DNA from 4 places in the Clostridium sulfidigenes genome. Region 1 is predicted to be linked to each of the others. Evidence: riboswitches for the same ligand, from Rfam matches in the RefSeq annotation. Region 1 holds a riboswitch; each other region holds the start of a gene.
The links. Region 1 has a riboswitch for thiamine pyrophosphate ahead of thiT (energy-coupled thiamine transporter ThiT). Riboswitches for the same ligand answer to the same signal wherever they lie in the genome.

Region 2: it holds a riboswitch for thiamine pyrophosphate, as region 1 does, so the genes downstream of both, thiE (thiamine phosphate synthase) here and thiT (energy-coupled thiamine transporter ThiT) in region 1, are expected to answer to the same signal.
Region 3: it holds a riboswitch for thiamine pyrophosphate, as region 1 does, so the genes downstream of both, thiC (phosphomethylpyrimidine synthase ThiC) here and thiT (energy-coupled thiamine transporter ThiT) in region 1, are expected to answer to the same signal.
Region 4: it holds a riboswitch for thiamine pyrophosphate, as region 1 does, so the genes downstream of both, thiS (sulfur carrier protein ThiS) here and thiT (energy-coupled thiamine transporter ThiT) in region 1, are expected to answer to the same signal.

Annotation. Positions count from the first base shown of each region.
Region 1 covers NZ_JBQHQR010000011.1:75,169-83,066, forward strand. Annotated here, with positions in the region: gene ACTNBA_RS13140 (MBL fold metallo-hydrolase) at 1-262, shown strand, start outside; gene ACTNBA_RS13145 (C40 family peptidase) at 415-1,887, shown strand; gene ACTNBA_RS13150 (cold-shock protein) at 2,088-2,288, shown strand; TPP riboswitch at 2,428-2,523, shown strand; gene thiT (energy-coupled thiamine transporter ThiT) at 2,635-3,279, shown strand; gene ACTNBA_RS13160 (YhfM domain-containing protein) at 3,354-4,160, opposite strand; gene ACTNBA_RS13165 (hypothetical protein) at 4,254-4,838, opposite strand; gene ACTNBA_RS13170 (hypothetical protein) at 4,933-6,549, opposite strand; gene rsmA (16S rRNA (adenine(1518)-N(6)/adenine(1519)-N(6))-dimethyltransferase RsmA) at 6,651-7,493, opposite strand; gene rnmV (ribonuclease M5) at 7,495-7,898, opposite strand, start outside.
Region 2 covers NZ_JBQHQR010000019.1:12,425-20,322, reverse strand. Annotated here, with positions in the region: gene ribD (bifunctional diaminohydroxyphosphoribosylaminopyrimidine deaminase/5-amino-6-(5-phosphoribosylamino)uracil reductase RibD) at 231-1,340, shown strand; gene ACTNBA_RS17195 (riboflavin synthase) at 1,325-1,981, shown strand; gene ACTNBA_RS17190 (bifunctional 3,4-dihydroxy-2-butanone-4-phosphate synthase/GTP cyclohydrolase II) at 2,009-3,211, shown strand; gene ribH (6,7-dimethyl-8-ribityllumazine synthase) at 3,266-3,727, shown strand; TPP riboswitch at 3,989-4,097, shown strand; gene thiE (thiamine phosphate synthase) at 4,170-4,811, shown strand; gene thiD (bifunctional hydroxymethylpyrimidine kinase/phosphomethylpyrimidine kinase) at 4,894-5,673, shown strand; gene ACTNBA_RS17170 (ABC transporter substrate-binding protein) at 6,185-7,898, shown strand, end outside.
Region 3 covers NZ_JBQHQR010000013.1:41,040-48,937, forward strand. Annotated here, with positions in the region: gene ACTNBA_RS14265 (DUF979 domain-containing protein) at 1-96, shown strand, start outside; gene pcp (pyroglutamyl-peptidase I) at 164-808, shown strand; gene ACTNBA_RS14275 (gamma-glutamylcyclotransferase family protein) at 808-1,245, shown strand; gene ACTNBA_RS14280 (hypothetical protein) at 1,383-1,583, shown strand; gene ACTNBA_RS14285 (Crp/Fnr family transcriptional regulator) at 1,703-2,380, shown strand; gene ACTNBA_RS14290 (tetratricopeptide repeat-containing diguanylate cyclase) at 2,601-4,304, shown strand; gene thiC (phosphomethylpyrimidine synthase ThiC) at 4,457-5,770, opposite strand; TPP riboswitch at 5,969-6,070, opposite strand; gene ACTNBA_RS14300 (hypothetical protein) at 6,314-6,721, shown strand; gene ACTNBA_RS14305 (threonine/serine exporter family protein) at 6,799-7,278, opposite strand; gene ACTNBA_RS14310 (threonine/serine exporter family protein) at 7,284-7,898, opposite strand, start outside.
Region 4 covers NZ_JBQHQR010000019.1:26,623-34,520, reverse strand. Annotated here, with positions in the region: gene ACTNBA_RS17275 (glutamine--tRNA ligase/YqeY domain fusion protein) at 1-1,066, shown strand, start outside; gene ACTNBA_RS17270 (coenzyme F420-0:L-glutamate ligase) at 1,189-2,379, opposite strand; gene ACTNBA_RS17265 (LysR family transcriptional regulator) at 2,500-3,393, shown strand; gene ACTNBA_RS17260 (hypothetical protein) at 3,479-3,628, opposite strand; TPP riboswitch at 3,774-3,872, shown strand; gene thiS (sulfur carrier protein ThiS) at 4,088-4,282, shown strand; gene thiF (sulfur carrier protein ThiS adenylyltransferase ThiF) at 4,356-5,162, shown strand; gene ACTNBA_RS17245 (thiazole synthase) at 5,164-5,934, shown strand; gene thiH (2-iminoacetate synthase ThiH) at 5,974-7,077, shown strand; gene ACTNBA_RS17235 (thiamine phosphate synthase) at 7,062-7,652, shown strand; gene ACTNBA_RS17230 (deoxyribonuclease IV) at 7,812-7,898, shown strand, end outside.

The sequences.
Region 1 (7,898 bases):
ATTAGGTACTGTAGATATACTCTTCATACCAGTAGGGAGTAATTTTACCATCGCTCCTGAAATTGCTGCCACTCTTTGCAATAAAATCCAAAGTAAATTAGTAATTCCAATGCATTATAAAGTTCCACATATAGACTTTCCTGTTCATGGAATAGAAAATTTCATATCTTTTATGAAAAATGCTGTAAACCTAAAATCTCATACATTAACTATAAAACCACCTTTAGAAGGTGTAAATTTAGTTAAAATTTTTGAACTCTAATCTTAAAACTAGATTAGAGTTCTATTGAATTAAAAAAATATAAATGTATTTGCTGTTATTTGTTGTTATATATCATTTTTTACCTTATAATTTAAGTAATAATATGAAATATATTCTATGGGAAAATATTGTTGAGAAAGGACTGTTAATTAATGAATGATAAAGCATTGAAAGTTTTATGTACACTTGCAACGGGCACAGCCATTGCTACTTCTATGCAAGTTATAGCTATAGCTGATCCAGCTCAAACTTCAAATTCTTCATACAACTCTACAGTTACAGGAACTATAACTGCAGATGTATTAAATATAAGATCAAATCATAATACTAGTAGTAATATTATTGGTAAAATAAATTATAATACTAAAGTATCAATTCTAGAGATATCAAATGGATGGTATAAAATTAAATATAATAACACTACTGGTTGGATTTCTGGAGAATATGTAAAACTAGATAATAATTCTAATACAGTACAAGCATCTAAAACTGGAATTGTTACTGCTACTGCCTTAAATGTGCGTTCTGCAGGTAATACTAACAGTAGAATTATTGGTTCTCTTTCTAAAAATGCTAAAATCCAAATAATATCTACTAGTAATGGTTGGCACAAAATTAAATATAATAATACTACGGGTTTTGTTAGTGCTGAATACATTAATACTTCTTCAACTAATACAAACTCAGGTAACGGTACTAATAATAACAATAGTAACTCTTCTACTGATAGTACCGTTAAATCTACGGGTATTGTTAATGCAGATGCTCTAAATGTTCGTTCTAGTGGAAATACTAGTTCTAAAATAGTTGGAACTCTATATAAAAATTCTAAGGTTGAAATATTGTCAACCAGCAACGGTTGGCACAAAATCAAATTCAAAGGTGGTAAAGCCTTTGTAAGTTCAGAATTTATTTCAAAGAATAGTAGTTCTACTGACAAGAATCCTAGTAGAGGTGAAGTTATACCACCTAAAGAAATTCCACCTTCTCACACTGTAAACGGTAAGGTTGCAATTGTTAATGCAGATGCTTTAAATGTCCGTTCTGGGGCTGGCACTAGCCATACTATCCTAACTACAGTAAGATATGGTAGTAAATTACCTATTATTTCTTATACTAATGGTTGGTATAATGTTAAGGTAGGTACTACTAATGGATATATTAGCGGTGACTATGTAACCATATCTGATGAAAATCAATCATCAAATCCAATAGTAAAGGAAACTCCTCTTATACAAAGTAACTGTACTGGTGAAGACATAGTTGCTAAAGCTGAAGAATACATTGGAGTACCATACCTTTGGGGTGGATTTACCCCTGTAGGTTTTGACTGTTCTGGACTTGCTCAATATGTGTACAAGCAACTAGGAATCTCCTTAGAAAGATCTACATACTATCAAGTGCATCAAGGTGTTATTGTTCATCGTAAGGATTTAAAACCTGGAGATTTAATCTTCTTTACTACTAATGATGATGATCCTAATGATATATCTCATGTAGGAATCTATAAGGGTAATGATTTATTTATACAAGCTCCTAAACCTGGTGACTGCGTAAGAGTTTCTAACTTAAATTCTGCTTATTATAGTAATAGATATTATATTGCTAAACGTATAATAAAATAGTATAAAAAATTTTAAATTGAGAACACTATAATTAATATCTAAGAAATTAGATATGGTCAAATATTTTGAAAGGAGATTCCGTGCTTATCTTAATAATATTAAGATTTGATGCCCTAGAGTACACGACCAACAGGAGTAGCACCGCAAAACTGAGTATGTTGAAAAGGGTGCAACTATTTAAGTTGCTTAACGGAGATTATATGGAAGTAGGAACAGTAAAATGGTTTAATAGTGAAAAAGGGTTTGGATTTATATCTATGGAAGGTCATGAAGATGTATTTGTACATTTCTCTGCTGTAACGGGAGATGGCTATAAGGTTCTTGATGAAGGACAAAAGGTTCAATTTGAAATAGTTAGTGGGGATAGAGGCCCTCAAGCAGCAAATGTTACAAAAATATAGATATATATTTTAAAGAAATATGTATTATTCATCATTATAGAGACACGATTAAAATTCGTAGTCTCTATTTTTATTCGGTTTATATAGGGCTCTATTGAACTATAAAACTATGTATGCTATTATGAAAATATAAAATAATATATTGTGCTAGGGGTGCTTCGGCTGAGAAATGATTTTTCATTACCCTTTACCTGACCTAGATAATGCTAGCGTAGGGAAGCGATTAATAAGCTTAAGTTAATGCTTAGTTATTTAGCCGTGTTCTTACGAACATGGCTTTTTTGCAGAGTATAACTTCAGCTTCAACATTAGTCCTTAGCACTACTTAATTTAAGGAGGACTCTTTATGAATATCTTAGAAAATATGAAAAATATTCTAGCTAGTTGGACAACTATTGCCACCTTATTTGGTGTCCTAATTCTATTTTGTGTGTTTATAAAAGTTAAACATATCAAGTTTACTTCTAGATTAACAGCTCATATAGCCTTAGCAGTTGCTATGTCGGTAATTCTTCAGTTTTTCAAATTTTTCGAATTTCCTTTAGGTGGAAGCGCAACTCTTGCTAGTATGCTACCTATAATTTTAATATCCTTGATTTATGGGCCTACTATAGGAATATTCACTGGCTTTGTGTATGGAATACTAAACTTTGTTATAGGACCTGCATATATTCTTCACCCTATTCAAGTTCTTTTTGACTATACTCTACCTTTTATGGCAATTGGACTTTCAGGATTTTTTAAGAAAAATAAGTATTTAGCTATAATAGTAGCTTTCTTTGCAAGATTTATATTCCACTACATTGCAGGAATAATTTTCTGGGGAAGTTATGCTGCTGATTACAACTTAACTCCAGCAGTATATTCACTAGTATATAATGGTACTTATATTCTTATAGATTGTATAATTTGCTTAGCTGTATGCTCAGTTATAAATTTAAATAGTCTTACAAAACGATTAGCTCCTTATACTAATAATTCTATACAATAATTTAATAAGGATATAGCGTGATGTTCATTTAATCATCATGCTATATCCTTTTAATTACTATATTTATTTTACTTTTAGAATTCCTTCGGTTTTTCATCACTTATGTTAAACTTCCATTCTCCACGATCATAAACGTTACTTATATAATAGCTAGTGGAGGAAGCATTTTCAGTCTTTTCAAAGGTAACAATACCTTTATATTTCTTAGATGTATATCCTTCTGTTTTTATATTCATAACTACATTAAAATCATCTCTAGTAACAGAGGTATCCATGAATGTTACTGATTTAAGTTTATTTATTTTCTTCTTAAATTCCTCAATCTCTGTGGATATTTGAAAACGTGCAGCCATATTATCACTAGATATATTAACTCCAACATTACCTGCATCTTTATTAGCGGATACGTACTTATCTAAACAACTTAAAATAGAAGTATAATATACATACTCAAAGTCGATAGGTTTTCTTATATTTGCAAAGTTTTTTATAATATCATTATCAAGCCTCTTAGAAACAATATACTTATTATCATCATTATACAGATTTGCCCCATCCTTCTTGTCAAGTCCAGCTACATAATTAAAGGTCTTAAATTCTGTTGGGCTCTCATATATCTCCAGAGTATAGTCTGGGTCTAGGGTTGACTTTTCTTCAACAACACTTGCACTAGAAAGTATACTATATATATCATTTATTACATCTTTGTCAGTAACAGTAAACTTATAACTTTTATCTCTAGTACTCTGAATTGTAACCTTCATAATGTTCCTTTCTTGCATATAGTTAAAATCACTATTTCCCCTTATACCACAAGCGGAAATTAGTAATGATGATATTATTAATAATATAACTATGAAATTACTCTTTACTCTTCTCACCTTTGCCCTCCACTTGAAAAATTCTTAGAATTTTTCATTCTTTATCATATGTTTTATTATAATAGTTGTTATACATTAAATCAAATAACTCTTTTACTTTTCAAAGGAAAAAGTTTTAACTATATTTTCAAATACCACTTGTGTATTCTCTCTAGCTTTTTTATCACTAATTATAAATGTTATTCTAGCCACATAATCATCGTATGGAACATAATATTCATAGGTTCTTTTTACATTTTCTTTACTACTTTTTAAATCATACTTAATATAATCTAATTCTATATTATCTATCTTCACTTTTTCTTTTTTATAGTCTTTTATTCCCATACCCTCTACATCTGCTATGCACTTATCTATTGTTGCTTTAACACCTTCACTGCTACTTATAAGCTCTATAGAACCATAAGTATTAGCATCATCTGAAACAAATTCATTTAAGTATACAATTTTATCATCTTTATTCTCTTTTATTGTAGTTAACCAGCTACTAGGTAACTTATATTTTATTTTACCATCTAGAATATCATATTGCTTAAATTCAACCATACTATTCTGAGTTAATGTAGCTGTTCTTAGACTTTCTTCAAAATATTTTCCAACTCCTAATATAACTATCATAAGCCCTGCTAGTATTATTGCTAATCCTAATTTTCTCATATTATCATCTACTAATTTCATATGTTACCCTCCCTTTATTAATATACTATGTACCTTTTTCAAAAAATAGAATAAACTCCGAATAAAATTCGGAGTTTTAAATTCATATATTATCTTATCTCTTAACTGGTACAACCACAGTATTTCCTTTTATATCATAATACATTAACCAATGACCTGTTTTATCATTATCTTCATCTGGCATGAAAGTTACGAAACCAGTCTTTCCTTCATATGGTTGGTCTGCCAAATCTCTTGTTCCTGGTATTGCATATATAATATATTTTAAATTACCTTCATCATCACATTTATATCCAACCATGAAATTTCCATGTCGTGATATATAAGGATAATAGCAAATCATAGGATAGAACACCACAGAATATTTATTGTAATCATAAACACAATACATATCCTCTAATTTTTTTACATGAGCTTTGTACCAAAAACAATTTTTAATATTCTCATTACTACCAATCTTTTCTAAACCATAGATAACTTCTTTAAAAAATTTACCCATAGTTCCCATTGGATAATCCTTATCATTCCATTCACTTTTTTTATGTTTCTCAGGTTTGCAATCTTCACATTTTTTTTCTATATCGTCATAATCATATGATTTTTTCACCTTACAATCATCATATTTATTCTTCTTTTTAGAGTGTTTTTTCCTATAATCTTTTAACCTTTCTATTTCTTTTTCATATTCTTCAAATATTCTATTCTCATCATCAATATAGTCTTCATCATTACTTTCTAATTGTTCATTTATTAGATCATTCTTTACCAAAGGTTCAATTTCTTCAACATCAATAATATCTACTTCATCACTTATATAATTTTCATCACCTCTTATATTAGACATTGGAGTAGGGGTGATTCCAGGTATATTGATATTAGGGATAGGAGTAGGAGCGATTCCAGGTATATTGGTATTAGGGGTAGGATTAGAAGTACTTCCTGGTGCACTTGTATTTGGCATAGGAATAGAAGTACTTCCAGGTATATTAGGAATAATTCCACCATATGGAGGATTAGTAATGTTTGTATTATCAGTTCCTACATTTTGCGGCATTCCTGTTTGTTGCTGTGTATTATCAGTTCCTGTATTTTGTGATACTCCTGTCTGTTGCTGTGTATTATTGGTGTTATTTTGCATAATTCCAGTATTACTTTCTTGCTGCCCTAAATTTGTATCTTGAATTTCAGGCACTACTCTATTCATATTTTCATTATCTGATTTTAAAGTTTCTTTTACTGGTGTAGTTGTACTATTATTTTCTTTTACAGTATTGCTATCACTGGTAGCTAGAGGATAGCTCTGCCAGTTTTTAAGCTCTTCTCCTCCAATAAACCCTACCATTACAGGCATAACTTTATCTGCACTTATCTTACCAATAGCTGCTCCTTGCACCTTGTCCATACCTATGTTTGTATTTACTAAATTATTAGCATTAAATTCATTGCTAACATCAGCTTTTCCGCCATCATCTATATTGATTCGACCAAGATTTATTAGTTCATTACCATTGTTTCCTTGAACTATTAAAATCATAAAGTATGGGCCCTTTTGCTTTTTAAGATTTTGAGCATAATATGAGGCTTTTGCTTTATCATTTCTTACCTCTAACTTAGCGTAGCCTGAAGGTGTTTTATTAGAATCTAGTCCATATCCTTTTTGATCTTCTTGTAATATTATAAAAAATCTATTATAGCTTTTTCTAGACGGCATACTCTTTACCTCCATTTTTATTTATACATTATAATATATGACTACTATATATAAAAAATGAAGGATATTCTTTATTTATTTTTATAAGAAAAAAGATTCGTCTATTTAAGACGAATCTCGTATATCTTATTTGCTAAAGTAGCAAACTCTTCTATTGTTAGAGTTTCACCTCTTCTAGTTGGATTAATACCTGCATCTTCAAAAGCCTTTTCTTGCAATTCCTTAGATAATCCTATAGCTTTCATACTATTCCATAGGGTTTTTCTTCTCATATTAAAAGATTGCCTTATTATATTAAAGAAAAGTTTTTCATCCTTCACTTCAACTCTAGGTTTATCTAATTTATCTAGTCTAATAACTATAGAATCTACTTTAGGAGATGGAATAAAGCAACTTGGAGGTACATTCCTGATAATTTTTGTATCACAATAATACTTTGCAAGTAGAGTAAATGCTCCATATTCTTTAGTGCTTGGTTCTCCATTAATTCGTTCTGCAACTTCCTTTTGAATCATAATAGTTATAGATTTTATATCTAATTTATCATTTAAAAGATTTGCTATTATAGGGGTAGTTACATAATATGGCAAATTAGCTACTACCTTTACACTTTTTTCTTCACCTATTAGTTCTCTATAATTTACCTTTAAAGCATCTTTATTTATTAAACTAAAATTCTCATAACTAGATAACTCTGATTCCAAAATAGGTATTAATCTAGAATCTAACTCTATACTAGTAACTCTTTTAGCCCTTTTAAGTAACTCCTTAGTTAAAGTTCCAACACCTGGACCTATCTCTATTACGTAGTCATTCTCAGTTATATTTGCACCCTCTACAATATCCTCAAGCACTGTGTAATCAGTTAAAAAATTTTGTCCTAAACTTTTAGTAAACTTAAAATTATATTTTTCAACTAGTTCTTTTGTATTTAATTTATCCATACTAAATCTCCTTATCTACCTTCTTCATAGCTTCTACAAACTCATCCTTAGATATACCATAATTATTTAATCTAGTTAATAGCTGATTTGTATTACTATACCCTATTCCTAATTCTCTTCCAATAGCATCTCTTCTTTTTTTAGCATCTTTATCTACTGTTAATCTAAAATAGTGCATATCTTGTATAGTAAACTCATGTCTAGGCTCTTTTAATTCACACTTTGCTCCATTTAAAGCCTTGATAATAGTTTCTGGTGAAGCATTTTCAACTCCTATATTATCACCTTTTCTTCCTTCACTTTGAGTTATATAAGCATGCTTAATATTAGGAACTCTTTTAGCTATAATTCTTCTTATTTTTTCTCCAGCAAAATCAGGGTCTGTTAAAACTATTACCCCTTGTC
Region 2 (7,898 bases), on a different contig from region 1:
ACGATTTCTAAAGCTTCAGAGAAGCTAAGAACTCTGTTAATATAACTATAATTGTTAGTTTATGTGCTCTGAAATATATATATATTTCAGAGATTTTTTTTACGATTAATATTAAATTTTTAATATTAATTATAAAATAAACTAAAATTTACTAGAAATATGAATAAAAATTTAGCCCCAGGGTATTATACTTGGGGCTTTTATTTTATTTAAATAAGGATGTGATTTTAATGGATGAAAATTATATGAGATTGGCTTTGACATTAGCAGAGAAGGGACGGGGAAGTGTTAATCCTAATCCAATGGTAGGTGCTGTAATTGTTAAAAATGGAACTATTATTGGTGAAGGATATCATCAGGTCTATGGACATAACCATGCGGAGGTTAATGCTTTTAAAGATGCTAAAGAAGATACTTTGGGAGCAACTCTTTATGTGACCTTAGAGCCCTGTTCTCATCATGGAAAAACACCACCTTGTGTAGATAAAATCATAGAGAAAAAAATAAAGAGAGTAGTAATTGGAGCTTTAGATCCAAACCCATTAGTGGCGGGGAGAGGAGTTGAAAAACTTAGAGACTCTGGAATAATTGTAGATATAGGTGTTTTAGAAAAGGAATGTATTGCTTTAAATGAAATATTTATGAAGTACATTTCTACAAAGAAACCCTTCGTAATCATGAAAACTGCCATGTCACTAGATGGTAAGATAGCTACTCAATATGGGGAATCAAAGTGGATAACTGGAGAAGCTTCAAGAAAAAATGTGCATAATTTGAGAAATGACCTTATGGGAATAATGGTTGGAGCTAATACGGTTATTAAGGATAATCCAGAGTTGACTTGTAGGGTACTAGGAGGGAAAAGCCCTATAAGAATAATTTTAGATAGCTCTCTTAGAATTCCTTTAAATTCTAAAGTTATAGAGGATAAGAAGGCAAGAACTATTATAGTAACTACGGAAAAAGCTTCAAAGGAAAAAATATCTATTTACACTGAGAGGGGTGTAGAGGTGGTGGTCATTCCTTCTAAAGAGGGAAAAGTTAATTTGGAGATATTAATGGAGACTTTAGGAGAAATGAACATTGATAGTATTCTTCTTGAAGGAGGGGGAACCTTAAACTTCGAAGCCCTAAAAGCTGGAATAGTAGATAAAACTCAAATTTACATTGCACCAAAATTTATTGGAGGAGAAAGGTCTAAAACTCCAGTAGAGGGAATAGGAATAAAAGTTCTAGAAGAAGCCTATGGAGTAGAGAGTATAAGGGTAGGTACTATAGGAGAAGATATTTTAATAGAAGGATACATGAAGGAGAGATGGAAGCCTTGTTTACAGGAATAGTTGAAGAGGTAGGAGAAATTAGAGGAATAAAAAAGGGAGAAAAATCTTCCATACTTTCAATTAAAGCTAATAAAGTTATTGAGGATGTAAAGTTAGGACATAGTATTTGTACCAATGGAGTATGCTTAACAGTAACAAATATATATGGAAATATATTTGATGCTGATGTTATGGCTGAAACTTTAAGAAGAAGTAATTTAGGGGAACTAAAGGTTGGAAGCAAAGTAAATTTAGAAAGAGCCTTAAGTGCTAAAGGAAGATTTGGAGGACATATAGTAAGTGGACATATAGATGGCGTTGGGAAAATTGTTTCCCTGGAAAAGGAAGATAATGCAATATGGGTTACCATAGGGGCTAAGGAAAACATTTTACAGTATATAGTTGAAAAAGGTTCTATTGCCATTGATGGAATAAGTCTTACTGTGGCCTATGTAGATAATAAGGTATTTAAAGTATCTATAATTCCACATACTGGAAAAGAAACTATATTATTATCTAAAACCATTGAAGATACTGTAAATCTTGAATGTGATGTTATAGGTAAATATGTAGAAAAACTTTTAACATTTCAAAGTGATAAAAAAATAGAAAAAAAAGATTCCATTAATGAAGACTTTCTTAAAGAAAATGGATTCTTATAAGATTAAATAAAATAGGGAGGGTTAAACATGTCAGAATTTTACACGATTGAAGAAGCAATTAAGGATATTAAAGAAGGGAAGATGGTTATAGTTATTGATGATCCCGATAGAGAAAATGAGGGAGATTTATTAATGGCTGCTGAAAAGGTTACTCCAGAAGCTATAAATTTTATGGCTAAGTTTGGGAGAGGTCTTATATGTATGCCATTGGAGGGAGAAAGACTTAGAGATTTAAAAATTGAGCCCATGGTTGAAAAAAATACAGATAATCATGAAACTGCATTTACAGTATCCGTAGATCATATTAGTACAACTACAGGAATATCTGCCTACGAGAGAGCTTTAACTATTCAGAAGATTTTAGATGAAGATAGCATAGGAAAAGACTTTAGAAGACCAGGGCATATATTTCCTCTACAAGCTAGAGATGGAGGTGTATTAAAAAGAGTAGGACATACTGAGGCAGCAGTGGATTTAGCCAAAATGGCAGGCTTAAAGCCAGCAGGAGTAATTTGTGAAATTATGAGTGAAGATGGAACTATGGCTAGAACTGAGGAACTTTTAGAATTCGGTAAACTACATAATATTAAAGTAATAACTATAGCAGATTTAGTAAGATATAGAAGAAAGACAGAAGTATTAGTGGAAATGGCAGCAGTAGTAGATATGCCTACAAAATACGGTAATTTTAAAATGTATGGTTTTATTAATAAATTGAATGGAGAACATCATGTGGCATTAGTTAAAGGAGAAATTGATGAGAATAAACCAATTCTAACAAGACTTCATTCTGAATGCTTAACAGGAGACGTCCTTGGATCTAATAGATGTGATTGTGGAGAGCAATTGGCAGAAGCTTTAAGGAGAATTGAAGAAGAAGGTTGCGGGATACTTTTATATATGCGACAAGAGGGAAGAGGCATAGGACTTATAAATAAATTAAAGGCCTACGATTTACAAGACCATGGATATGATACAGTAGAGGCAAATATTAAACTTGGATTTCCAGCAGACCTTAGAGATTATGGAATAGGAGCTCAAATTCTTAGAGAGTTAGGAGCTAAAAAACTTAGACTTATGACTAATAATCCCAAGAAAATTAAAGGATTAGATGGATATGATATTGAGGTGGTAGAGAGAGTCCCAATCCAAATCAATTACAATAAAGATAATGAATTTTATTTAAAAACTAAACAAAATAAAATGGACCACATACTTAGTTACCAGTAATACTCTAAATCAATGATTTAGTATAAATTATAATATAATCTAGGAGGAATAATGATGAAAATATTTGAAGGAAATTTAGTTGCGCAAGGATTAAGAGTTGGGATAGTAGTAGGAAGATTTAATGAGTTTATTGTATCTAAACTTTTAGGTGGAGCCATTGATGGACTTAAAAGACATGGAGTAGAAGAAGATAATATTGAAGTGGCATGGGTGCCAGGAGCTTTTGAATTACCACTTGTAGCAAAAAAAATGGCTAAAAATGAAAATTATGATGCAATTATATGTCTTGGAGCAGTTATTAAGGGCTCTACACCACATTTCGATTACGTTTGTGCTGAAGCTTCAAAAGGAATAGCATCAGTATCTCTTAGTACAGAGAAACCAGTTATTTTTGGAGTTTTAACAACGGACACTATAGAACAGGCTATAGAAAGAGCCGGAACTAAAGCAGGTAATAAGGGCTACGATGCAGCAGTAACAGCTATAGAAATGGCAAATTTATTAAAAAGTTTCTAATTAAAAGTTTGATTATGAAAATATAATAAAATTTTTAATTTAATAGTCAGTATATGATAAAATTCCCTATAAAAATATATAAATAGCTATATATTTTTATAGGGAAATAGTTATATATATAACTATTTAAATATTTAACTATTTAAATAGTTGTTTTATTCATGCGGGGTTCAGATGATTTCTCGTCTAAAGGGTGTAATTAAATTACACAGAAAGCAGAGAAAATTGACAAAAGATGTAATCAATGCTATGCTTTAAGAAATTAAATATTTAGGGAGCTTGTATAACAGGCTGAGAGGAAGCAAAAAGTAGCTTCGACCTATAACCTGATTTGGATAATGCCAACGTAGGGAATTACATTAAAAATATTAATGGGACATACTATTTGGTATGTCCCATATTTTTTTAGATTCTACAAAATTCTGTTAAGGAAGTGTATGAAATGAGTATAAGTAAAAGTCAAATGAAGTTATATGTAGTAACGGATAGAAGTTGGTTAGATGGAAAATTATTTACTGAAGAAATCGAAAAAACTTTACAAGGAGGAGCTACATTAATTCAACTAAGAGAAAAAAATTTATCCTATGATGAATTTCTAAAGGAAGGAAAAGAGATAAAGAAGATTACAGATAAATATAATATTCCTTTAATTATTAATGATAATGTGGAAATAGCTATAAGTATTGATGCATCTGGGGTTCATATAGGTCAAAGTGATATGGATGCAGCAGAAGTGAAAAAGCTGATAGGTAAAGATAAAATTTTAGGAGTTACAGCAAAAACTGTGGAACAAGCTATTAAAGCAGAAAAAGATGGGGCAAGTTATATTGGAGTTGGAGCAGCTTTTTCAACTTCAACTAAATTAGATACTAGAGTAATAACCTTTGAAACCATTAAAAATATATGCAAATCTGTAACTATACCAGTGGTGGCTATTGGAGGTATAGATGAGAATAATATTATGAACCTAAAAGGCTTAGGAATACATGGAGTTGCTTTAGTGTCTTCAATATTTTCTAAAGAAGATGTGCTATTAGCAACAAAACAAATGTTAGAGTTAACTGAATGTATGCTAACTCAATAGATTAGACATGGGAAATAGGTGTGTATTTTAGATGGAAAATACTTTATATAATATATACATTGATAGAGGGGATTGATTTATAATGAAAAAGATACTTACAATAGCAGGATCGGATTGCAGTGGAGGAGCTGGAATACAAGCAGATATAAAAACTATCGTAGCCCATAAAATGTATGCAATGAGTGCTATAACAGCTTTAACAGCACAAAATACCACTGGAGTTTATGAGGTTTTAAATATATCAAGAGAGTTCTTAAATAAAGAAATCCATTGCATTATGAAAGATATTTTCCCAGATGCCATTAAGATAGGAATGGTATCCTCTAAGGAGATTATTCAAGAGATTGTTGAAAGATTATTAGAATATAAGGCTAAAAATATTGTAGTTGATCCAGTTATGATATCTACCAGTGGAAGTAGACTTCTTTCAGAGGATGCCATGGAAGCGTTGATTACAAAACTTTTACCTATAGCTGATGTGATTACTCCTAATATTCCTGAAGCAGAATGTATTTGTGGATTTAAAATTTTAAGTAAAGAAAATATGATAAAAGCAGCAGAAAAAATTTCAAAGGAGTATAAAGGAAAAATTCTTATTAAAGGAGGTCACTTGGAAAATTGTGCTGACGATTTATTATATAAAAATGGGAAAATAACTTGGTATTATGAAGAGAAAATAGATAATTCAAATACCCATGGAACAGGTTGCACCTTATCATCTTCCATAGCTTGTAATTTAGCAGCAGGTTACGGCATAGATGAAAGCATTTTAAGGGCAAAAAAATATATAACCGGTGCTTTAAGGGATAATTTAAATATTGGAAAAGGTAATGGACCTCTAAATCACTGTTGGAATTTGTAATAGTAGTAATGTATACTTATTAAGTTGTTTCAGCTAATTTACAATAAATATAAAGTTTTAATATATGAATAATATGTAAAGGTAGAGACTGTTTAAAAAAACAGTCTCTTATTTTTTTACGAAGATGAAAATACTGTATGTAAATTCCATATATATAATATTATGAAAGTATTGTATTTAACGAAATATTAGAATACCGAATATTTTTAAATCCTAAACAATATAAAGAAAATTCTGAAAATTTCCAAAAAGGTATTTACAAAAGTAAAAAATATATGTATTATTAGGATAATGAATTTACAAAACTGTAATATATATATTTAATAGTAATAAACATACAATATATGAAATTAAATACATGACATAAAAATGCAATAATCAGCTTAATTAAAAGCTAAATCAAATTTAAAATTGTATTAACTATGGGGGATAGGAATTTATACAAGTATATATTTTTAAAATATATTTTTGTATTTATTTATAACTTAATTATTTTAAGGGGGAATAGATTTTGAAGAAAAGAAAATTAATGGCCTTGATGTTGTCAAGTATTTTAGCTTTTTCATTAGTTGGATGTGGTGATAAAGAGAAAAAAGAAGACACATCAAAGGATACACCAAAAACTGAAGAAGCAGAGAAGAAAATTGGGGGTACTTTAGTTGCTGGAATAACAGAGGCGTCTGGTAACTTTAACCCAGGATATTATTCATCTGCCTATGATGCTACTATAATTGACATGATATTTGATTCACTTATTACAATGGATGTTAATGGAGAATATCAACCATCAGCAGCTGAAAGTTGGGAATTTTCAGACGATGCCAAGGAAATAACCTTCAAATTGAAGAAGGATATGACTTTCTCTGATGGTGAAAAGGTAACAGCAGATGACGTTGTTTTCACTTATCAATTTTTATCAGACAAATCTTATACTGGTAGATATGGATCTGTTGTTAAAGATTTAGCTGGATATAAGGAATATTCAAAGGGTAAGACTGAAGAGTTCAAAGGGGTAGTTGCTGTAGATGAGTATACAGTTAAATTTAGTTTTGCTGAGCCACTAAGAACAAATCTTGCTAACTGTAATATGGCAATCATGCCAGAACATTATTATGGTGCAAATTGGAAGGTTGGAGATACATCATCTATAGAAGCTATAACAACAAAACCAATTGGCTCAGGTCCATATACTTTAGAGAAATTCCAGGAAAAAGAATTTGTATCTCTAAAAAGAAATCCAAACTATTATGGTGAAGGATATTATATTGAAAATATAGTATGTAAATTTGTTGATCAAACTACTGATATAGTTGAATTGACATCTCAAGAGGTAGATTTACTTCCAGGAGTTATTGAACCAGAGAAAATAAATGAAGCTAAGTCTAAGGATTTTATGACTTTCAATAGTTATGATAGAAGTGGATATGGTTACACTAAATTTAACTGTGAATCAGGTCCAACAGCTGATAAAAAAGTACGTCAAGCATTATATTATGGCTTTAATATTAAAGAATTTGTAAATAGCTATTATAAAGATGAGGCAACTGGAGATGTACTTGCATCAGTTCAATATCACCCATTCTCTCAAGTTTCTTGGGGTATTGATGATAAATTAGTTAGTGAAATGACAGAGTATGACTTTGATTTAGAAAAAGCTAAGTCTTTATTAGACGAAGCAGGCTGGAAGGTTGGTTCAAGTGGATACCGTGAAAAGGATGGAAAGGTTATGGAGCTTAATGTAGCTGCTATGCCAGAACACGATATTTTAAACACTCTTATTCCAATGTGGCAAAGAGACTGGGGCGAAGGTTTAAAAATTAAACTTAATATAGCATATCTTGAGTTTAATACATTATTAGATTACGTTATCTATAACTCTGATGAAAACGTAGATAAATGGAGTATATACTTCATGGCAACATCTATAACTACCCCAGATCCAGATAGCTTATATTCTGAAATTCACTCAGATTATATTGGTACTGGTAAAGATAATACAGCTAGATATAGTAATCCAGAAGTTGACAAGTTGTTAGATGAAGCTAAGAGTATTGTAGATAAGGAAGAAGCAAAACCTTATTATAATAAAATAGCTAAAATCCTTAATGAGGATGCACCTATAGTTCCTGTATATGCAAATACTTATTTTGACATGTATAACAAGAAAATAAAAGGCCTAGAAACAAGCCCATTCTGTGATTGGGTAAAAGCATTAAGACATGCTT
Region 3 (7,898 bases), on a different contig from region 1:
ATAGACGACAAAAATGCAATTATTAAACGTCAATTTCCTGTGGCTATGACATTACTACTAGCGCACATAGTTTTAATGTATTTCTTAGCATTTTAAAAGTTTATATAAGATATAACTAAAGGAGGTGAATTTTAATGAAGCTAATGCTTCATTAAATATATATATGAAAGTTTTAATAAGTGGTTTTGATCCCTTTGGAGGAGAACCTGTAAATCCAGCTCTTGAAGCAGTAAAATTACTTCCTAATAATATTGCTGGCGTAGAAGTTATAAAGGTAGAAATTCCTACTGTCTTTAATAAAGCAATAGAGGCCCTTGAAACCTCTATCAAAAATCATAACCCAGATGCAGTTATTTGCATCGGACAAGCAGGTGGTAGATTTGCAGTTATGCCGGAGAGAGTTGCTATTAATATAGATGATGCTAGAATTAAAGATAACGAAGGAAATCAACCAATAGATATAAAAATTAAAGAAGATGGAGAAAATGCTTATTTCTCTAACTTACCTATAAAAGCAATGGTTAAAAACATGGTAGATAATGGCTATCCTTCTGCAATTTCTAATACTGCTGGAACATTTGTTTGTAACCATATAATGTATGGATTACTTTATCTTATCGATAAAAAGTACTCTCATATGAAAGGTGGGTTTATTCACGTTCCATATATACCAAATCAAGTGGTTACAAAGCCAAATACACCTTATATGAATCTTCAAGATATTTCAAAATGTCTTGAGCTTTGTATAGAAGCCCTAGTTAATAATGGAGATGAAGACATTAAAACTATAGGAGGTACAATCTGCTAATGACATACCCAACAGAAGAAAAAAAAGTATTTGTATATGGAAGCTTAAGAGAAGGTTTCTTTAACTATGATAAATACTTAAAAAATAAAGTATCTCCAGCTTCTCTAGGAGAAGTAAGGGGAAAGCTTTTCCATCTTCCTCACAAGGGATACCCTGCTTTACTAGATGGAGAAGATACTGTTATTGGAGAAATTATGGCACTAAAAGATTTTTATGAAGATATAGTTTCCTTAGATCAAATGGAAGGATTCAGATCCTTTGAAGATATATCAATCAATGAATATATAAGAACTACTATAAATGTCAAAAATCTTGAAACAAAGGCTATTGAAAATTGTTATATATATAAATACGTAGATGGCAATGATAAAAACTTTAATTCCCATGCAATCTATATTCATCATGGAGACTGGAAAAAGTATATGAATAGCCTATAATAATACAAGTAGAAAAATCTATCATTTATTTGATAGATTTTTTATTGCAATAAACTAAAATTATATTTAAATTTATTGACATCTCTATTTCTATTGCATAATATATAAAATAATAATTATTTTCTTAAGGTGAATTTATGTCTTATAATCTAAACCCCGAAGAATTAGTTGTAGCAGCTGCTGTTCTCTCTCTATATATAGCTAAAAATAGAACTTCTGATGAAATTAATCTATTAGGAAATCTTTTTCAAGCTATAGGTACAAACCTATCAACTATTGCTACTGTTACTCCACAAAATGAATCTACTATTAATAACAAAAATAATACTAATGAATAAAATTTAATTTAAAAATAATTCCTATAATATGAGGAATTATATTATACTATAGACGTTTTTTAAGATTTAACATAAACATTACCTATTACTCTATTAAATTGAAAAGGATGATTTAATATATGTATGAAGAATACTTTAAACATATTCCACAAGAAAAAATGAGAACCTTTTTTCTTGAAGAACTTGCTCCTTTAGGAATTATAAAACATTATAAAAAAAATGAGCATATAGATTACTTTCCTGGTGGTAAACTCTCAATAGTTACTGAAGGAAAAGTGAAGGTTTGTATCTATACTAAAAATGGTCTTGAAAAAATTTTATTTTTTTTAATACCAGGAGAAATATATGGGGAAGAAAGTTTATTTCAGCACTCTCATATAGGCATTACTCCAGTTACATTAGAAGATACTTCAATCTCATTTATTGATAATGAAACTTTATATAATTATTTAAATGATAACCCTAAAAATTATGAGTATTTTCTTCAAAGTATATTAAGAAAATATCAAATTTCTTTATTTCAGATGGGAGACCTTTTAAAGAGATCACCAAGAGCTCAAATTTGCTCTGCTCTTTGTAGAATTGTTGCTCAAACTATAAATAATTATTCTGAAACTAATGATCCAATTGAATTAAGTCTCCCGCTTACCCATGAAGGATTAGGAAATTTAATCGGTTGCTCTAGAGTTACCGTTACTAGAGTTCTTAACGAGTTAAAATCCCAAGGAATATTAGCAAGCACATCTAAAAAAATAGTTATTCTAGATTTTGAAAGATTAAAAAAATATTGTGATTAATAACAAGTAAATTAAATATAACATATAATTACTTTTTGTGTTTATATTACTTAAAATCTCTAAGTAATTTTTATATATCATATAATTTTATATTATTTTTCATCTAATTTTATGTTATTATATTATTGTAACCATAAGGTTAAAAATGCATTGGTTACTCAGTTATAAGTTTAAATTCAAATTATAATTAAACTATTCTAAGAAAAGTAGGTTGTTTAGTATGGATAATAACTCAAAAGAACTTTTTAAACTTATTGATGATGGAAAAACTATTGTACATAGCGATCCTAGAAAAGCTTATGAAATAACAAAAGAAGCATATAAATTAGCTGAATCGTTTAATAATAAATCTGCAATGGGCTATTGCTTTATTAATTTTGCCTTAATTTACAGATCACTATCAAACTTTGCCAATTGGGTAGAATATGGTCATCATGCTCTAGATATATTTATGGAATTAAATGAAGAGGAAGGCATTGTTGTAGCTTTAAATCTTTTAAGTTGCGCATATTTTCACGTCGGACTTTATGAGGATTCTTTAATAAATTGTCTTAGAGTTCTAGATTTGTGTATTGATGATAAACATAGTTTTATTCACACCTGTTCCCTTAATAATATGGCAGAGATTCACAGGATAACTACCCAATATAATAAAGCCTTGAAATATTATGAGAAAGCTTTAGCTAAAGCTAAAAAGTTTAATTATACTTCACTCTCTGCATCTATTTTATTTAATATAGGACAAGTTCTTCTAGAGAAGAATAATTACCATAAAGCTTTAAAAATATTTTTTGAAAGCTATGATATAGCAATTAAATTTAATAACTTTATACTTCTAGGTGAAATAGAAAATAATATTGGTTTCATTCACTTTAAAAATAAAGAGTTTGATAAAGCCATGGGATACTATAATAAATCCTTAGAACACTTAGAAACCATTAGCAACAAATTCTATATCATAGATTTATACTTTAACATTGGTTTTTTAAAGCTTTCTACTTCTTCTGATGATGCTATAGAATATTTAAATAAAGCTATACATTGTGCTGAGGAACTTAATTCCAAACATAAGCTTAGCAAAATACATTTGCAGCTTTCTAAATACTACGAATCATTAGGAGATTTTAAAACAGCCTTAGAATATTACAGGCAGTACCACCTTTCAGAAGAAGAAGTTTCTTCATCTACCATGAAATCTAAACTAGAAATTATAAGAATTCAATGTAATCATGCTATAGAAGCTGAAGAATTAGAACAAATTAAAATAATAAATCAAAAACTAGAAATGGAAATAGAATCCCAAAATAAAAGGCTACAATATATGAAAAATGAGAATAAGAATTTACGGTTTAAAGCATTGAAAGATTCTCTTACTAAAATTTCAAATAGACATGCCATTGACCAAATGTTTAGTAGACTATGGAAATATTCTAAACTCAATAAAAATAATATGGTTTTATTTATGATAGATGTGGATAACTTTAAATTATATAATGATTATTGGGGTCATATGCATGGTGATAAATGTCTTGCTAGTATTGCTCAATGTTTAAAAGACATTTCTACCTCCCGTCACGATTTTTGTGGTAGATACGGTGGAGAAGAATTTATATATCTTGCTGAGGATTTAACCTATGATGAAGCTATTTACCTAGGTAATCTAATAAGTTGTAAAGTTAAGGACTTAAAAATAAAATCTACTCATGATAATGAGAGTTCTGTAATTACTGTTAGTATTGGTGGGGTCTATGGAAACCTTTCCTCTCTTAGATCAACTGACTATATGATTGAAATTGCAGACAAACAATTATATATCTCTAAAGAATCTGGAAGAGATAAAGTTACGTTAATAAATACCTTAGAAGATGAATTAATGCTAAATTCAATAAATTCAGTGAACTTAGTAACTGCAGATATATATTAATAATTTAAACTTTAAAACAGTTATTCCTTTATTATTAATTATATTATTCAAGTTATTAAACATAAAAGTATATAAAGAAGGACACTCTTAAAATTACTAAGCTTAAACTACCAATAAAAGCTTAATTTTTAATAGTGTCCTTTTATTAATTATTAATCATCTTCTCTTAAAAGGTTAATATCTTTTCCACTAAGAATCTTGTTCATATTTCTCATAGAACACATTTTACCACACATAGTGCAACTATCTTCATGATGAGGTGTAGATTCTTTTCTATATTTTCTTGGCTTTTCTTCATCTAAAGCTAAGGTAAACATCTTCTCCCAATCAAGTTCCTGTCTTGCCTTACTCATTTCATTATCCCACTGCGATGCACCTTTAATTCCTTTAGCAATATCCGCTGCATGAGCTGCAATTTTTACTGCTACTATACCTTCCTTCATATCATCTAGGTTTGGAAGTCTTAAATGTTCTGCTGGAGTTACATAACATAAAAAGTCTGCTCCATAACTTGCTGCAATAGCTCCACCAATGGCAGAAGTTATATGATCATAACCTGGAGCTACATCCGTAACTAAAGGTCCTAAAACATAAAATGGTGCTCCGTGACAAAGTCTTTTTTGAAGTAACATATTAGCTTCTATTTCATTTATAGCCATGTGCCCTGGACCTTCAATTATAACTTGTACATTTCTCTCCCAAGCTCTTTTTGTAAGCTCACCTAATACCATAAGCTCCTTAATTTGTGAAGCATCTGTGGCATCAGCTATCGAACCTGGTCTACATGCGTCTCCTAAACTTAAAGTTAAATCATATTTTTCACATATATCTAATAATCTATCAAAATACTCATAGAATGGATTTTCTCTCTGATTTAATTCCATCCAAGCAAACAAAAGAGATCCTCCCCTTGAAACTATATTAGTAATCCTCTTATTTCTTTTAAAAGTATTTATAGTTTCCCTGTTTAGTCCTGCATGGATAGTTACAAAATCTACTCCATCCTGTGCATGCTTTTCTACTACTTTAAAGAATTCATCTACAGAGATATCCTTTAGTTCCTTATCATAAAAGCCAACTACATCATACATTGGTACTGTTCCAATCATCGCTGTAGACATTTCTACTAACTTTTCTCTAAACTTCGCAGTTTTTCCATAATTAGAAAGGTCCATAATAGCCTCTGCTTTCATATCTAAAGCAACTTTTACCTTTTCCATTTCTTTATCTATGTCATCACAATCTTTGGATATACCTAAATTTACATTTATTTTAGTTTTAAGACCTTGTCCTACTCCCTGTGGTACAAGAGATTTATGATTTTTATTAGCAGGTATAGCTACCTTCCCTTCCGCTACTAAAGCCCTTAACTCTTGAATATCCATATTCTCTGACTTAGCTACAATCTCCATCTCTCTTGTTACAATGCCCTTCCTAGCGGCATCCATTTGTGTTGTAAAATTCATACTTTCTTCCTCCCTAAGTACAATAATTATTTAATTTAATAATTTAGCGCCTTTCTTTAGGAGAAAATAATTGCTTACATATTTTTTTACAAACCTTTATTAATTCTTATCTAAAAAAATAAAGGCTTACACAAGGTAAGCCTTTAGATGAATTCATAAAATAAATATTTATAAACATTTTTATAAATAAGCTATTATTAAAATCTTTTAAAGCTTTCCTTCGATGGCATTATCCACATCAGGTTCAAGGGTTAAAGCAATTATTGCTTCTCTCAGCATTAGGCACCCCTAGCTAAATAATTATTAAATTAACTTCATTATAACATAAAAACTATAATTTTCAAATTCACTTTTAATTTATTATTATCCACATTTTTAATGGAAAATTTTTAATAACATATTTTTTCTTTCTAAGGATAAACTAAAGTCGAGTTTTCTTAAACCTTTTATTTTTCAATAGCTTATCCTTATTCTTGTTATTCTCATCAAATATACTCATACTTAAGAATTTAAGTAAATACTTTAAAAGGACGGTGTATTACAATGAAAAAATCTTTAATTATACTAACATTAGTTGGTGCCATCATGACTTCTTCTACTGTAGCCTTTGGATATGATAATATATCAATGGATTCTAATAGTGAAAAAATGACTACTATAGAGACTCCATCAGAAAAATCTAAGGATGAAAAACCCACTGAGGAAAAGAAACCAACTATGATTGAGGAAGAAGAAAAGACAAAAAAACCTGATGAAAAGAAGCAAACTATAAGTGAGTCTAAGCCTGAGAATGAAAAAGCTCCTAAAGAAGATGAAAAGAAACCAACTCTAAACGAAACTGATGAGAAAAAACAAAATACAAAGACTCCTGGAAAACATATGAGAAAACCAGAGTGTGATAATAAGTGTAACCCTGAAAATAACAAGGAAAACGAAAAGAAGGCTCAATAATTAAGTATAAATTTAAACTTAATTTAAATATAGGCTATGTTTTAACAACAGTTTAAAACATAGCCTAATATTTTATTTTATGCTGCTTTCTTTGTTTCTATATCTCTTTGAATTTTGCTAAAAAATTTATAAGTAGTTGAAGATAACATCATTCCAAAGGCAATAGCTCCACCTACTATAATAGTTTTCATTGCACTGCTATAAGCAAGGTCATAATTTTGAGCTACTATATATAATACTGTGTTATAGGCCATAACTCCTGGTACTAACGGGAATATTCCTGGTATTGAAAACTGCATACTTGGAGCCTTTAACCTTCTTGCCATTACTTCACTATAAACTCCTACTACAAATGCCCCCATGAAAGTAGCAATAATTACACTTCCTCCATAGTTGAACACTATTAAATAGCTTATCCATGCAAGAGTTCCTGAAATCCCAGCCCAAACTAATTTTTTTCTATCTATATTAAATAATATGGCCGGAAATACACTTCCAAAAAACGCTAAAACAATTTGTCTAATCATAACATAGCCTCTACTTTCACTTAAATATATTATATCTAAAAGATTCCTAGAAAATTTCTAAAGGCTAATGCAGTACCAATTCCTGAACCAATTGCTGTAATTATTAAAACTGCCTCACCTACCTTTGAAATTCCTGATGTAAAATCACCATAAATTATATCTTTTATTCCATTAGTAAGGGCTACACCAGGTAATAGTACCATAATAGACCCTAGTATAATCTTGTCCTTGTTCACTATAGTTATAATATTTTCAAATAAAATACTTATACTAGCTATAAGAAATCCTGAGAAAAAGAAGATAAAAAATTGGAAAAATCCTACGTTGGATACCTTATCTACCATATAATATATTATCATACCAATAATCGCAGATATAAAGGCTGCAAAAATTGTTCCGTTGAAAAATAATGAATAAATAAAACAAGTCATTCCACCAGCTAACACTCTAATAGGTAATTTAAAAGTAGGCGTTTTTCTTATATCTTCTAGTCTTTCCATTGCTTCCTCATAGGAAATCTTCTCTGACTCGATGCTTCGAGAAAAACTATTTACTAGCTCTATGCTATATAAATCAACACTCTTGCTTCTAACCTTTTTTAGTGATGTAACCTTTTCTTGATCCTCATCTAAAATAGATATAAAAATTCC
Region 4 (7,898 bases), on a different contig from region 1:
ACAACACTATAAAACTGGTACTCAATGGTGTATATATCCTATGTATGACTATGCTCATCCAATTCAAGATTATATTGAAGGGGTTTCTCATTCCTTATGTTCTAATGAATTCAAAGATCATAGACCTCTTTATGAATGGGTTTTAAATGAGTTAGATTTAGATAATCCAAAACCAAGACAAATTGAATTTGGAAGAATGAATTTAAGTGGAGTAGTTACAAGTAAGAGGTATTTAAAGATGTTAGTAGCTAGTGGAGAAGTTGATGGATGGGATGATCCAAGACTTTCAACTTTAAAGGGAATGAGAAGAAGAGGGTATACACGAGAGGCAATTTTAAACTTTTTAAGAGAAATTGGAGTTGCTAAGGCTGATACTTTAGTAGATGTTGCTATGCTAGAGAACTCTTTAAGACAAGATTTGAAATTGAGGGTACCTTCTGTTATGGCAGTTCTTGATCCAATAAAAGTTGTAATAACAAATTTGCAAGAAGAACATTTAGAGTATTTAACCATTGAAAATAACGGTGAAAATGAAGACTTAGGTAGGAGAGAGATGCCTTTTACTAAAGAATTGTATATTGAAAGAGAGGATTTTAGTGAAAATCCACCTAAGAAATATAATAGATTAGTATTAGATGGAGAAGTTAGACTTAAGGGAGCATATTTTATAAAGTGTAATGAGGTAATAAAGAATGAATCTGGTGAAATAGTAGAGCTTAGATGTAGCTATGATCCAGAGACTAAGAGTGGTAGCGGTTTTACTGGAAGAAAAGTTAAGGGAACAATTCACTGGGTAAGTACAAAGTATGGAGTACCTTGTGAAGTTAGATTGTTTGAGAATTTATTTAATGATGCTCCATCTGGAGATAATTTATTTGAATATATAAATAAAAATTCCTTAGAAGTAAAGAAAAATGCAATTATTGAACCAGCAGCGCTTAGACTAAACGAAGAAGGTAGATTTCAATTTATAAGACATGGATACTTTATAAGAGATACTAGATTATCTAAAGAAAAGCTAGTATTTAATAGAACTGTATCTTTGAAGAGCTCTTATAAAAAGTAAGTCAGTGTATATAAGAAAAATCCATTAGAAATAAAGTATAGAAAATAGCCCAAGGGATAAAGAAAATCCTTTGGGCTATTTTTATATAAGTAGGATAAGAAATTACATTAGTTTTTCCTGTATTATTTTGTGTAATTATCGAAATAACCTTGGATGAAGATTATAGGAGTTCCCTTATCTCCACTTCCAGAAGTTAAGTCAGATAATGAACCTATAAGATCAGTAAGTCTTCTTGGAGTAGTACCTTGTGATTCCATAGCACCTACTAAATCAGATTCTTTATTTTTAATATATTCAGAGATAGCAGACTTAAGTTCTTCACCTTTTAAATCAGCAAAGTTATTATCGGCAAGATATTTTAACTTAACTTCATTTGGTGTTCCTTCAAGTCCTGGAGTATATGCAGGTGATACAACTGGGTCTGCAAGTTCCCAAATCTTACCTACTGGGTCTTTGAATGCTCCATCTCCATAAATCATAACTTCAACAGTTTTTCCAGTTTTCTCTTTAATCATAGCTTGTATGTTATCAACTACTGGTTGGCAGTTACGAGGGAAAAGTTTAACTGTTTCCTCTGTAGATTTGTTTGAGCCTAAAAGTCCATAAGCTTCATTGAATCCACTACCATCAATTGATGAAGATAAAATATCATCAAGACTATAAATCTTTTCTCCACCATTTGCCTTAAGTATTTTCTTAGTTCTGAATCTAGTGTGAATGTCACAAGTAAGTACACTCTTTGTATAATCTAATATAGTTTTTGGATTATTTGAGAATATAACTTCACACTCTATCCCATAGCTTTCAACTAGAGATTTGTAATATTCAATATAATCAACACCGGTAAATGGATGTTTATTAAATCCAAAGTGTTCACGGAATTGCTTTTCAGTTAGAACATCTGTCCAAGGATTAACTCCTTTTTCATCTAGGATATCTAAGTCTACTAAATGGTTACCAACTTCATCAGAAGGATAGCTAAGCATTAAAACAATTTTCTTAGCACCCTTTGCAATACCACGAAGGCATATAGCAAAACGGTTACGGCTTAATATTGGGAATATTACTCCTACAGTATCTTCACCAAACTTTGAGCTTACATCTTTAGCAATATTGTCTATAGAAGCATAGTTTCCTTGTGCACGAGCAACTACAGATTCAGTTACAGTAACTACATCTTTATCATTAATTGAGAAACCTTCAACTTTAGCAGCAGTTAGCACGCTATCTACAACGATTTCTTCAATGTTATCTCCTTTGTTTATGATTGGGCAACGAAGTCCTCTAACAACAGTTCCAACGACTCTTTCCAATTATAACATCTCCTTTATGTAAAATTACATTAATTTTTAAAACCTACACTTGTAATATACACCATTTTAGTGGTATAAGTAAAATAAATAGATTAAATAGTAGATATAAGGAGTGCTTATATGATAAGTAAATTAGATTTATATAAGGTGTTTTGTATGGTTGGAAAGCATGAAAGTTTTTCAAGAGCTGCTAAAGAGTTATACATGACTCAACCCGCAGTAAGTCAATCTATTATGCAATTAGAAAGAGAACTAGATATAAGGCTTTTCACAAGAACTTCTAAAGGGGTTATACTTACAAATGAGGGGCGAATTTTATTTGAATATGCTAGCTCTGCCATGAATTTGATACATGTTGGAGAAGATAAACTTTTAAAAATTAAAAATATGATGATAGGAGATTTAAAAATAGGTGTAGGAGATACCATATCAAGATATTTTTTATTACCCTATTTAGAACAATTTCACAAGGAATATCCCAATATTAAGTTTAAAATAATAAATGCCACAACCTTAGAGCTTTGTGCTAGTGTAAAGTCAGGGGAAATAGATATTGCAATTTGTAATTTTCCTATTGAAGATTCCGCACTGGAACTTAGAGAATGTATGGATATTCATGATATATTTGTCTGTGGAAATAAGTACAAGAACCGTTGCTCTAGACCCATTAGCCTCGAAGAAATAACAAAATTACCATTAATATTATTAGAATCTAAATCTATATCAAGGCAATACATAGAAAAATATATGTTATCTAAAGGAATTAAAATTACTGCTGAAATCGAATTAGGATCTTATGATTTATTATTAGAATTCGCAAGGGCAAACTTAGGAATAGCCTGTGTTATTAAAGAATTTTCAAAAGAATATTTAGAAAAGGGAACAGTATATAAAGTGAAATTAAAAGAAGAAATACCTAAAAGAAGTATAGGGCTATGTTTTTTAAAGAGTGTGTCCCTTTCTCCCGCAACTACAAAATTTATTGAAATACTAGAGCATAAAACAGACATATAGGACAAAAACATATACAAAAATAGAATATACCCTGAAAGCTTAACACACAAAATAGAGGATTACTTTACAGGGTATTTTGTATTAACTAAAAATGACTACTTACTTCTTCTCTTTCAATTCTTTTTACATCTTTTAATCTTAAATGAGTTACGTCCATAATTTTATCATAGGATTCTCCATCTATAAGCATTTGTTTAGCTTTTTCACGTAGCTCAGGGTTATCTTCTAATTTCATAAATTTAACCTCCTTCAACATTTCGTTCAACCTTATTTTGTGATTATTATAAAAAACTATTCATATATATAGGAGCGCAATTAGGTATTTATTGAATGGTATAGTTGAATTTGTAAATCCGCAATGTTATAATAAATATAATTTAATAGATAGCTAGGGGTGCCAATTTGGCTGAGAAGGAAAGTCCTAACTCTAAGAACCTGATATGGTTAGTACCATCGGAGGGAAGCAAATAATAAATCTTATTTTTATATAAAATAAAAGTCTTGCTTATGCAAAATTAGTATTTTTATAAAAGCTTAAGTAAAGATATAATTTTAATTATTAATATCTAAACTTAAATAAGAAGATATTGTTATATGAGTTATTGAGATTTTCAACACCTAGCATTTGTTAGGTGTTTTTTATTTGTAAAAATAAGTTAGTTAATGTACATAGGTATTGAAAGAAGGTGAAAATATGAAGGTTAATGGAAAAAGTGTAGATATGAATGGAATAACTACTATAAGCAGTTTGCTAAGTAAGTTAGATGTTAATGAAGAAAAGGTAGTAGTGGAATTAAATAAAGAAATAGTACCAAGAGAAAATTATTGGGAAATATATTTAAAAGAGGAGGATATTATAGAAGTTATATCTTTTGTAGGGGGAGGCTAAAGAGAAATTATAAATATATTTGAAAAGACTTTTACAGAAAGATGTAGAGTGGTGGATTTGTTTGAATGAGAAAATTAAAATTAAAGTTAATGAAAACATAGAAGAAGTTAATAAGGGTGAAACATGTCTTCGTTTAAAGGATAGGCTTAATCCTAGTTGTGATGTGGTGATACTAAATGGATTTCCTTTAGTTAAAGATAAGATATTAAAGGAGGGTGACAACATTGTTTTTATAAAGAGAGGACAAGTTCCAAGTAAAAGTGAACTTAGAGGTGTTATGATGGCAAGGCATACACCAGGGGTACATGAAAAAGTATCAAAGGCAAGAGTAGCCATTGCAGGTGTAGGAGGCCTTGGGTCCAATATTGCTATATCCTTAGCACGGTTAGGAGTGGGATTTATAAGAATAATAGATTTTGATGTGGTAGAACCATCAAATTTAAATAGACAGCAATACTTAATAAGAGATATAGGAGAATATAAGGTTATTGCTTTAAAAAAACAACTCTTAGACATAAATCCATTTATAGAGATAAATGAAAAAATTGAGAAAATAGAGAAGGGGAATATAAAAGAATTATTTGAAGATGTAGATATTGTGTTAGAAGCTTTTGATAGTGCAAATTATAAAGCAATGTTGTGTAATGAGATATTAACTAAAGTTAAGGAATCAGTCCTTATAGCATCATCAGGTATGGCAGGTTTTTATTCTTCTAATGATATACAAACTAAAAAGATAAACGATAGGTTTTATATTTGTGGAGATGGAGTAAATGAAGCTAAAGAAGGATCTGGACTCATGGCACCAAGAGTAGCAATATGTGCAAATCATATGGCAAATATGGCACTTAGAATTATGTTGAAAGAAGGGGAAAGTTAAAATGGAAGATATGTTAAAAATAGGTGGAGTAGAATTAAAAAATAGATTATTTGTAGGTACAGGTAAGTATCCGTCTAATAAACTTATAAAGGAAGTCTTGAGTGAAAGTAATTCACAGGTTATTACCTTGGCCTTAAGAAGGATAGATTTAGATAATAAGGAAGAAGATATTTTATCTAATATACCTAAGGATGTTATTTTATTGCCCAATACATCAGGGGCAACTAATGCAGAAGAGGCAGTTAGGATTGCAAGAATTGCCAAAGCTATGGGATGTGGTAACTGGATAAAAATTGAGGTTATATCGGATTCAAAGTATCTGCTTCCGGATAATGAAGAAACTATAAAAGCTACAGAAATATTAGCTAAAGAAGGATTTACAGTACTCCCATATATGTGTCCAGATTTATATGCAGGGAGAAGATTAATAGAAGCGGGAGCATCGGCGGTTATGCCTTTAGGAGCACCTATAGGAAGTAATAGAGGTATAAGAACTAAGGAACTTATTGAAATAATGATAGATGAACTAGATATTCCAATTATAGTTGATGCTGGAATAGGAAAGCCATCACAAGCAATGGAAGCTATGGAAATGGGAGCAGCGGCATGTCTTGTTAATACAGCTATAGCTTCTTCAAAAAATCCAGCTAATATGGCAAAAGCCTTTAGTATGGCGGTAGAAGGTGGACGACTTGCTTATTTATCAAAATTTGGGACTGTTTCTAAAAGTGGAAATGCATCTTCACCACTCACAGGATTTTTAGGAGAGTAAAAAACTTTACACTAACGGAAAATTTGAGGAGATGAAAAAATGAGTTTTTATAGTACCATAGAAAAATTTAAGGATTTTGACTTTAATAGATATTGGAGTAGGGTAAAAGTAGAAGATGTAGAGAGAAGTATTAATGAAAAAAATCCAAATTATGAGGACTTGCTTAATTTATTATCACCAGTAGCAGAAAAAGTATTAGAAGATATGGCAGTAAAGGCAAGGGAATTATCGTTAAGACACTTTGGAAGAACTATTTTATTATATACTCCAATTTATATTTCAAATTATTGTGTTAATAAATGCTCTTATTGTGGATATAATCTTGAAAATTCTATAAGTAGAAAAAAGCTAACTTTGGAGGAAATAAAATCAGAATCAGAAGCAGTTGCTAAACAAGGATTTAAGCACATTATTCTATTAACAGGAGAAAGTCAAATTCATTCCCCAACTAGGTATATAGTAGATGCTATAAAAGTAATGAAAGAATACTTTCCATCTATAACCTTAGAGGTACAGCCTTTAAGTGAAGAGGATTATAAAAAAACTGTAGAAGTGGGAGCAGAAGGTCTTACTGTATACCAAGAAACCTATGATGAAGAAATTTATGATAGAGTTCATTTATCAGGACCTAAAAAGAATTATAAATTTAGATTAGATACTCCAGAAAGAGGAGCAAGAGCTGGAATGAGAAGTATAAGTATAGGAGCTCTTCTTGGACTAGGTGATTTTAGAAGAGATGCCTTTTTCACAGCTCTTCATGGAGAGTATATTAGAAAGAAATATCCCCATGTAGAAGTGACTTATTCACCTCCAAGAATCAGACCTTGTGAGGGAGGATTAAAGGAGTTAAATCCAGTGGAAGATAAAAAAATGGTACAAGTTATGTTAGCTTATAAAATCTTTGCACAGCAAAGTGGAATAAATGTTTCTACACGAGAAGATCATAAAATGAGAAAAAACCTTATACCTTTAGGAATCACCAAGATGAGTGCAGGTGTGTCTACAGAGGTTGGAGGTCATGCATTAAAAACTAAAGGTACATCACAATTTTCCATAAATGATGAAGGTTCAGTAGAAGAAATAAAAGAAATGATAATAGAAGCAGGGTTTCAACCAATATTTAAGGATTGGGAAAGAATTTGATTTACCTAATAACAAATAGGCATTTAGTTAGTGAAGAAAAATATTTTAAAACCCTGCAAGAAGCTTCACTGGCTGGTGTGGATAGAATAATATTAAGAGAAAAAGATTTAGATGATGAAGAATTAGAAAGACTTTATTATAAAATAAAGGAGCTAGTAATTGGAAGTACTGAGATAATAATAAATTCTAATATGAAAATTTATAAAAAAGTAAAGGAAAGAACTGTTCATCTATCTTTTAAAGATTTTATGAATTTAGATAATAAAAAGAAATTTAATGTAGGAGTTTCTGTACATTCTTTAGAAGAAGGTATAAGGGCAGATAAAAAGGGGTGTAGCTATATACTAGCATCTCATATATTTTCTACCAAGTGTAAAGAAGGATTAAAGCCTAAGGGCGTTGAATTTATTCAAGAATTAAAGAAAGTAGTTACTTGTCCTATCATAGCTTTAGGTGGAATTTCAACAGAAAATGCTTCCAAGGTTATAGAAGCAGGAGCTGATGGAGTAGCATTAATGTCTACATTTTTTTATTGTGAAGACGTATATGATCTAGTTAGAATCTTAAAATACTAATAGTTATTTCTAAATAATAAAAATTATCCATTGCAAATATATCTTCTATTATAGTATCATTGTATTAAAGTTAGATTATTGAAATTTAAATTACAAGGGATATAGAAATAGAATACAAAATTAGAAGTTTTGCAATAATAGAAGATGGAGGTAATGAAAATGTTAAATATAGGATGTCACTTATCTACAACCAAGGGTTTTGAAAATATGGGAAAGGAAGCACTTTCAATAGGAGCTAATACCTTT